DNA from 2 places in the Neisseria sp. P0008.S002 genome. Region 2 is predicted to be linked to the other one. Evidence: predicted binding sites of a transcription regulator. Region 2 holds the regulator's gene; the other holds the start of a gene.
What was found. Region 2 encodes sigma-54, which starts transcription at its own class of promoters, with help from an activator protein. Its sites were predicted from a motif close to CTGGCACGCTTCATGCTT; they were not measured.
Positions count from the first base shown of each region.

Region 1: a site for sigma-54 is predicted at 728-745, ahead of ACTHSA_RS02940 (pilin). Genes of this name have one in related genera too.

Region 1 is NZ_JBQCUY010000002.1:212,655-217,376, reverse strand. Features, by position in the region: gene glnD ([protein-PII] uridylyltransferase) at 1-119, shown strand, start outside; gene ACTHSA_RS02940 (pilin) at 910-1,386, shown strand; gene ACTHSA_RS02935 (pilin) at 1,481-1,954, shown strand; gene ACTHSA_RS02930 (Lrp/AsnC family transcriptional regulator) at 2,358-2,840, shown strand; gene ACTHSA_RS02925 (DUF1415 domain-containing protein) at 2,958-3,554, shown strand; gene ACTHSA_RS02920 (YbaN family protein) at 3,569-3,928, shown strand; gene ACTHSA_RS02915 (sodium:proton antiporter) at 4,371-4,722, shown strand, end outside.
Region 2 is NZ_JBQCUY010000004.1:246,511-251,232, forward strand. Features, by position in the region: gene ACTHSA_RS06360 (KpsF/GutQ family sugar-phosphate isomerase) at 1-96, shown strand, start outside; gene ACTHSA_RS06365 (KdsC family phosphatase) at 163-699, shown strand; gene lptC (LPS export ABC transporter periplasmic protein LptC) at 696-1,277, shown strand; gene lptA (lipopolysaccharide transport periplasmic protein LptA) at 1,258-1,788, shown strand; gene lptB (LPS export ABC transporter ATP-binding protein) at 1,859-2,593, shown strand; gene rpoN (RNA polymerase factor sigma-54) at 2,759-4,114, shown strand; gene hpf (ribosome hibernation-promoting factor, HPF/YfiA family) at 4,164-4,478, shown strand; gene ACTHSA_RS06395 (AmpG family muropeptide MFS transporter) at 4,552-4,722, opposite strand, start outside.

The DNA of each region.
Region 1 (4,722 bases), on a different contig from region 2:
AAATCACCACCTTGGATCAGCGCATTGAGGACAGCTTCATTACCTACAGCCCATCCCTGCAAGACCCGCAAACCCAAAACACCCTAAAACAAGCATTGATCGAAGTCTTGACCCCATAAAGGCCGTCTGAACATCTTAAAAACATAGGGTGAGCATTTTTTGCTCACCCTAATCACATCCAAATATATAAACATCCTAAATATACCCTTCTCAAACACTCAAGAAATCCAAAGCCTTAAAATTCAAAATCAGACCTTTACTATGACATAAAACTACATTCTAAAATCATAACCCATATGAATATAATTCCAACAACAAAATTTCATTCACCTATTACACCAAACCCTCTTTAAAAATCCTTCCTTCCAAATCTTTTCCCCATTCATATTCAAACAAAATACGCATACAAAATAAAACCTATAAAAAACAAAAAAATAAAATCACAAAATATTAAACTTACCGATTAATCCATAAAAATACCGCCCATCTAAATCAATTAACATATTATTAAATCAAACTAAATTCTGACAAAACGTCACACACCCAAACTTGTCTCCCTTCCCTGTCACAAAAAACACAAAACTGACAAAAAACGTCAACCACCCAATTTCCCTAAAATTCTGAAACTTTCAAACAAAACCACACAAAACTTAAAAATCAAAAAATAATTCCAATAAAAACAATAAACAAAAAATAAAAAATAATTTTTTTAATCAGTTTTGCGCACTTGGCACACCGACTGCTTGAAACAACACGTCCGATAAGGCCCAAGCCTCAAAGCAGCAAGCCCGACGGAAGCTGTATATTCCTTCTTACTTTATGGTTTACTCATAATACATAGTGCCAAGCACATTACGGACTTTTTACTTAAACATAATTATTCACACTTTCAAACTGGAGTTTTAATCAATGAAAGCAATCCAAAAAGGTTTCACCCTGATCGAATTGATGATCGTTATCGCCATCTTGGGCATCTTGGCCGTAATCGCTCTGCCTGCGTACCAAGACTACACTATCCGCGCCAAAGTATCTGAAGGCTTGGGATTAGCTGAACCTGCTAAATTAGCTGTAGCCGAAACAGCTGCTGCTCTTGATGGCTTAAGTAGTGTTACAGCCTATACTACTGGTACAACTGATAAAGCCAAAATGGGTAATACAGGCTACAAATTTGTACCAACTAAATATGTTAAGAGTATTGACATTGCAAATGGTGGGGTAATTACAGTTACCACCCAAGCCACTGGTGCAACAGAAAATCCAGTATTCACATTGACCCCAAGTCAAAATGGTGCCACAGCAGGTACCTCAGATTCAGAAGCTCCTTTGAGTTGGAGTTGTAAATTTACTGGTGGCGAACCTAAACACGTTCCTGCTAACTGCCGCTAATATTGGTATTGCAGTCTAAATAAAAGCAAATCCCATAAGGCAATTATGGGATTTGCTTTATAAAAATAAAAAAACCTGAAAACGATACACTCAAATGAATACCCCATTTCAAGCCCAAAAAGGTTTTACCCTGATTGAGCTGATGATAGTGATCGCCATCCTCGGTATTCTGGTTGTTGTCGCCATACCCACTTACCAAAACTATATCGGTAGGGCGCAAGCCTCCGAAGCACTATACCTTGCCGACGACCTGAAAACCGAAATCAGCATTGCCTCAGCGGTAAATAATCGCCTGCCCAATGCAGAGGATGTCAGTAAACAAGGCTCAATCGGCGTTACCGCTCAACGCATCGGCGGTACATACATCCAAAACGGTGGCGTAACTGTAGAAGCAGATACAGGCAAAATCAGCATTCCTTTCGATAAAGGGCAGAACAAAGGCAAAGTCCTGACCCTGACTCCTTATCGAATTAACAATGACTCGACTTGGTTGTTTAACTGGCAATGCGGCGGAACACTGGATCCGATGATGATTCCCGCCATGTGCCGAGACAACTCAAACGGATAACGACCAAGCATATACCTTAAGAAAAACACAAAAATACATTGCGAAGAAAACACCCCAAACAAAGCCAAATACAAACGCGGAAAACGAATCAAAGCAAAAGAACAAAACTCTCCAAAACAAGGTCATTAAGAGCCTGAATCATCACATTACGAAAATAAATGCCGTCTGAAATCATTTTCAGACGGCCTCTTTATATCTAATCCTAATATGACATAAAACTTTAATCTTGATTAGTTTCAGACGGCCTTCATCTTTTCACAACTACATAAAACAAATTCGCAACACTCCTTATAAGACAATTTGTCGCACATCTGAACTCAATATATAATTTAACCATACAAGTCTTTATTTTTAAGCATTTTTCATTTTCAAAACATACATTGTCTACATTGGGAGAACCATCATGCCTCATCTAAACTTGGATAAAACGGATTTAAAGATTCTGCAGGTTTTGCAGGAAAATGGGCGGTTGAGCAATGTTGAGCTTTCTGAAAAAGTGGCGCTCTCCCCTTCTCCCTGCCTGCGCCGTCTCAAACAGCTTGAAGATGCGGGCATCATTCAAAAATACGCCGCCCAGCTTTCTCCCGTATCTTTGGGCTTGGGTTTGCAGGCTTTTATCCGTGTATCGATTAGCAAGGCAAAAGATGCGCGCGAGGATTTTTCCGAATCTGTCCGCGCTTGGCCTGAAGTATTGAGCTGCTTTGCTTTAACGGGTGAAACCGACTATCTGCTCCATGCCTTTTTTACCGATATGAACGCATTTTCCCATTTTGTTTTGGACACGCTGCTTTCACACCACGGCGTGCAAGATGCGCAATCGAGTTTTGTGTTGAAAGAAATTAAAAACACGACCGCTCTGCCTTTGGTTCATTTGGTTCAGGATTGATGATTTGAAACTGATAAAGGCCGTCTGTTGTTCAGACGGCCTTTTAAATTCCAATGGTTTGCTTTCACATCCATACACTTGTATTCTTTTTAAGAATAATTCACATAAGCTTTTACTATGACTAACACCACCCATCTCGATATCGATACTGTTTCAGAACATACCAAACAATGGCTGGAAAAAGCCGTTATCGGGCTGAATCTCTGCCCGTTTGCCAAAGCGCCGCACGTTAAAAACCTGGTTCGCATCGTTGTCAGCGAAGCCCGTCATTTAGACGGTTTCCTTGAGGACTTGGATCGTGAATTGCAGCTTCTGGGCAATACACCCGCTTCAGAATTGGAAACCACTTTACTGGTTCATCCAACGCTATTCCCTGATTTTGAAACCTTCAACCAAATGCTGGAAATTGCCGACGATGCCGTTGTAGAAAACGAATTGGAAGGCATTGTCCAAATTGCACCGTTCCATCCCGATTTCCAATTTGAAGGCACTGAAGCCGACGACATCAGCAACTACACCAATCGCTCACCCTATCCGACTTTGCACTTGATTCGTGAAGACAGTATTGCCAAAGCGGCTGAAGCATTTCCCGATGCCTCGGCAATTTTCGACCGCAATATCGCACTGCTGGAAAAAATGGGGCATGAGGGCTGGGATAAGTTAGACATTCCACGTTGTCCATTTCCACATCACAAGCCATCTGAAAACAAATAATTGGTGATGGGAAGATGGTTCGCTATTTATTGATTTTTTGCGGCGCATTGTCGCTCGTCTTGGGCATTATCGGCATTTTCCTGCCATTACTGCCGACTACGCCTTTCATTTTATTGACCGCCGCCTGCTGGGCAAAAGCTTCTCCGCGCTTTCACAATTGGCTGTATCATCACCGCCACTTTGGTCCGATCATACAAAACTGGGAAAACAACGGCGCTGTGCCACGCAAGGCAAAGTTCTTCGCTATCGGCATGATGGCCATTTCTTGCCTTTTTATGTTTTGGCAATTTCCAGAACGCTGGTGGATTGGTGCCGTTTCATCAATCTTCTGTAGCTGCGTGGCAGTGTGGATGTGGTTACGGCCGGAGGCATAAAATAAAACAGGTGGGCATTTTCGCTTACCTGTTTTTTATTTTCATACCCAATTTATCCATCAAAACAATCAGTAAGAACCAAAACACCCTATTCGACCCTCATTTTTCAGACGGCCTCCATTTATTCAATTAAATGTAAATTTTAGCTAAAATTAATTCAAAGTATTTTTTCGATAGCATTATTTCCGATATTTCAAACTCCTGTTTCAAAACCATTTTTTTACTACCTCCAACTATTCTACTCATTTTGATTCCTTTATTTGTATCAACATTTCTTTTGATTCCAACACTCTAAACCGTCCCTTAACACTTGCTTTGCGTTATACTTTCCCCTGACACAACCGCGCAGTTCGTCTGGATATTTTCAGACGGCCTGAATATTTCACCGCCGTGCTTTCTCAACGAAGTTCCTCACGGTGCAACAGAATAAAAAGGAAATACTATGCGCTCTCTCTCATTTTTACTGCTTCTTGCCGCCTTTCCTGCTGCGGCATCCGATTTTGACGGCTCATCCGCAAGCCTGCTTTGGGGTCTGCCGTTTGCACTGATTCTCTTGTCCATTGCACTCGGACCTCTGTTTTTCTCCCATATTTGGCACCACCACTTCGGCAAAATTACAGCGTTTTGGACGCTGCTGTTTTTAACGCCGTTTATCATCACCTTTGGTTTCGGAGCCGGCGTACATACCGTTGCCCATGCGTTGGTTGAAGAATATATCCCCTTTATCCTGCTGCTTTTAGCGCTCTATACCATTTCAGGCGGTATTTTTGTCAGCGGCGATTTGCACGGCTCAC
Region 2 (4,722 bases):
AGCGGTCATGTGAACGGTTTGCTGGTCGTCGAAGAAAACGGTGTACTGATTGGCGCGCTGAACATGCACGATTTATTGATGGCACGAATTGTCTGAATCGACGGCAAAAACGTTTTCAGACGGCCTTATGCTAGAATAGGCCGTCTGAAATAAGGAAACCTTATGCAAAACCTCTCTTCCGACCTGCAACAACGCGCTTTAGGTATCAAACTGCTGATACTGGATGTAGACGGCGTTTTGACCGACGGCCGCATTTTTATCCGCGACAACGGCGAAGAAATCAAATCGTTCCACACTTTGGACGGACACGGTTTGAAAATGCTTCAGGCCGGTGGCGTGCAAACGGCGATTATTACCGGCCGTGATGCGCCTTCAGTCGGTATCCGCGTGAAGCAGCTCGGTATCAACTATTACTTCAAAGGCATTCACGACAAACGTGCCGCCTACGCCCAATTACGCGAACAGGCCGGTGTGGAGGAGCATGAGTGCGCCTTTGTTGGCGACGATGTTGTCGATTTGCCCGTGATGGTGCGTTGCGGATTGGCGGTCGCAGTCCCTGAAGCGCATTGGTTTACTTTGCAATACGCCCATTATGTAACCCGACGTTCCGGCGGCGCAGGTGCGGTGCGTGAAGTGTGCGATTTGATTATGCAGGCGCAAGGTACGCTTGAACCTGCTTTGAAAGAGTATGTACGATGAAAATCAGATGGCGTTACGGAATCGCCTTTCCGCTGGTGTTGGCCGTTTCACTCGGCGCACTGGCGGCGTGGCTCGGCCGCATCAGCGAAGTACAAGTCGAAGAAGTCGTCCTCAATCCGAATGAGCCGCAATATTCGATGAAAGGCATCAACGGCAAACGTTTTGACCAAGAAGGCCGTCTGAAAGAAAACCTGAGCGCGGTCGATGCCGTCCAATATCCGAATAGCGCAGACGTGCATTTGGACAAACCGCATCTTTCGTTTTACCGCGACGGCAGCCTGCTGTACGAAGTCGGCAGTGACAAAGCAGAGTACAATATTCAAAACAAAAAAGTCGTTTTTGAACAGAATGTTGTCTTGAACAAAGCGGCAGATGCCAAGCGTTTGGCCGGCATCGTCAAAACCGAACGTTTGAATGTCGATACCGAGGCGCAATATGCCCATACCGACAGCCCCGTTACTTTCCAATACGGACAGTCCAGCGGTCAGGCAAACGGCATGACTTATGATCACAAAACCGGTTTGCTGAATTTCCCTTCCAAAGTGAAAGCCACAATTTATGATACAAAAAATTTGTAAAACCTTAGCCCTTGTTGCCGTTTTTGCGGCCAGCCCGGCCTTTGCCCTGCAAAGCGACAGCAAGCAGCCGATTCAAATCGAAGCCGACCAAGGCTCGCTTGACCAAAACAACCAAAGCACCACCTTTTCCGGCAACGTCATCATCAAACAAGGCACGCTCAATATTCGTGCCGGCAGCGTGACCGTTTCGCGCAACGACAAAAGCGAGCAGTTGATGAAAGCCACCGGCTCACCCGTCAAATTCAGCCAAGAGTTGGACGGCGGCAAAGGCGTGGTCAACGGCCAAGCTAATACTGTAACGTATTCTTCCGCAGCCAGTCTGGTTACCCTGACCGGCAATGCCAAAGTACAGCGCGGCGGCGATGTGGCCGAAGGTGCAGTCATCACTTACAACACCAAAACCGAGGTTTATACCATCAACGGCAGCGCCAAATCCGGTGTGAAATCCGCCGCCAAATCCGGCCGCGTCAGCGTTGTCATCCAGCCGTCCAGCACGCAGAAAAACAAATAAGAAAACACACAAAAAGGCCGTCTGAAAAAGGTTCAGACGGCCTGAGGTCAATATCGAAAGTCAACAGAATATGAGCGCAAACAACAGCCGTCTTGTGGTTCAAAACCTGCAAAAAAGTTTCAAAAAACGCCAAGTCGTCAAAAGCTTCTCCCTTGAAATCGAAAGCGGCGAAGTCATCGGCCTGCTCGGTCCCAACGGCGCGGGTAAGACCACCAGCTTTTACATGATTGTCGGCCTGATTGCCGCCGATGCAGGCAGCGTGATGTTGGACGGCCAAGAGTTGCGCCACCTGCCGATTCACGAACGCGCCCGCCTTGGCGTCGGCTATCTGCCGCAGGAGGCCTCGATTTTCCGCAAAATGACCGTGGAACAAAATATCCGCGCCATTTTGGAAATCAGCATGAAGGATAAAAGCCGCATCGATGCCGAACTTGAAAAACTGTTGGCCGATTTGAATATCGAGCGCCTGCGCAACAACCCTGCGCCGTCCTTGTCCGGTGGCGAACGCCGCCGTGTCGAAATCGCACGCGTGCTGGCCATGCAGCCGCGTTTCATTTTGTTGGACGAACCTTTTGCCGGCGTTGACCCGATTGCTGTCATCGATATTCAGAAAATCATCGAGTTCCTCAAATTACGCGGTATCGGCGTATTGATTACCGACCACAACGTGCGCGAAACCCTCAGCATCTGCGACCGTGCTTACATCATCAGCGACGGTACGGTATTGGCTTCAGGCAAGCCGGATGATTTGGTCAACAATGAACAAGTCCGTTCGGTTTACTTGGGTGAAAATTTCAAATATTGAATGCATATTTGACGGTATATGAGACCCTCATTTCAATTGAGGGCGGCTATAAATATTGGAATAATCACTAAAAATACAAATATAATACCGATAAACTAATCTTTCAGACGGCCTGCCGTATAAAGGCCGTCTGAAAAACTATCCATACATTTCGAATTAAACACTATGTCTTCACTCGTCCTTAAACTCAAACAGACCCAGCAGCTCAACCAGCGGCTGCAACAGTCTCTGCGCATCTTGCAGATGTCGGGTCTTGAGCTTGAGCGCGAAGTGGAAGACTGGTTGTCAGACAATCCTCTGCTTGAGCGTCCGGAAAGCGATGAATTTGCCGATAGCGGGCTCAACCGTGCGGTAACCATGCCGCGCGCAGGTCAGCAGTTGAGCGGCGACGATGCCGAAGATATTTGGAGCAACATCGCCGAAGAAGAGGATTTCAAACACTATCTGCATGCCCAAGTGTGCGAGCATCCGCTCTCGCAAGTGGAAGCGGCCTATGTTCACGTCTTGATTGATTTTTTGGACGAACAAGGCTACCTCACCGACAGCCTCGAAGAAATTATCGACCACACGCCGTTGGAATGGATGCTGGACGAAGAAGCCCTGCAAAACGCGCTGGATGTATTGCAAACCTTTGAGCCGCCCGGCGTGGCGGCGGCGGATTTGACCGAGTCGCTTATGTTGCAGTTAATGCGTTTGCCGGCTTCTCCTGCCCGACAAATGGCCGCGCATTTGGTGCAAAGTTCGCTTCAAGACTTAGGCAAAAACCGCAAACAAAACGTTCTGCGTTTCCGCAAACTTTATCCCGATACCGACAGCAAAACCATAGAAGCCGCGCTCGATATGATTGCCGGGCTCAATCCCTATCCAGCCTACGGCTTCGCCTCTGCCACGCCTACGCCTTATATTCAGCCTGACGTTTGGGTCAAAGAGGGCAAGGACGGCTGGGAAGTCATCAGCAACGAAGCGGCTTGGCCGAAGCTGCAGCTCAATCAGGAATATTGCGACCTGATGAAATCAGAGGAAGAGGGCGCACCGGAGTGGAAGGAAAAAATCAACGAAGCCAAGCAGCGCATTGATTCTTTGGAGCTGCGTAAAAGCACTGTCCTCCGCCTTGCCGAGTATATCGTCAAAAATCAGGAAGATTTTTTCATCTTCGGAGAAATCGGCCTGTCTCCCATGCTGATGAAAGATGCCGCCGCCGAATTGGGTTTGGCGGAAAGTACCATCTCGCGTGCCGCCAATCAGAAATATTTGTCTTGCCCGCGCGGCCTGTTTGCGTTACGCTATTTCTTCACACAGGCAGTCAATGCCGATGATGATGGCGAAGGGTTCAGCCAAGGCGCAATCAAAGCCGTATTGAGCCAGTTGATTGAAAGTGAAGACAGCAGCAAACCCTATTCGGACGAGACCCTCGTCAAATTATTAAAACAACGCGGCATTGAAATTGCCAGACGTACAGTTGCTAAATATAGAGAATCATTAGACATCCCACCGGCACACAAACGAAAATTTACCGAGTAGATATATTCCGATCCGTTTTGACGGACTAATCAACCGAAGGAGCTGTATCATGAATCTGAAAATCACCGGTCTGAATTTTGATGTTACCGAAGCCATCAAAAACTATGTTTCCGACAAGTTGGCACGAATCAATCGCCATGCCGACAACATCATTTCTGTGACCATTACGCTCTCGGTGGAAAAAGTCAATCAAAAAGCCGAAGCTGATGCGCATCTGGCAGGCAAAGATTTGCACGTTGAAGCGATTGAACAGGATATGTACGCCGCGATTGATGTTTTGATGGACAAGCTCGACCGCGCTGTTTTGAAACATAAAGAAAAAAGCGGCGATGTCCGCAGTACTGTCAAACCTGAAGCAGAATAAAATTTTTGTATGATAAAGGCCGTCTGAACATTCAGACGGCCTTTTGTTTTACTAGAAGTTTTAGACTGGCAATCTAGTTACTCACTTTTTCGCCATTCCACGGTGCCACTTTAAACAGCAGCAACATACCCGGTATGCCCAAAGCGAAACACAGCCAGTAGAAATTAAAGTAACCCATCGCTTCAATCAGATAGCCTGTAGAGGCGTTGATAAATGTACGCGGTACAGCGGAAAGGCTGGTAAA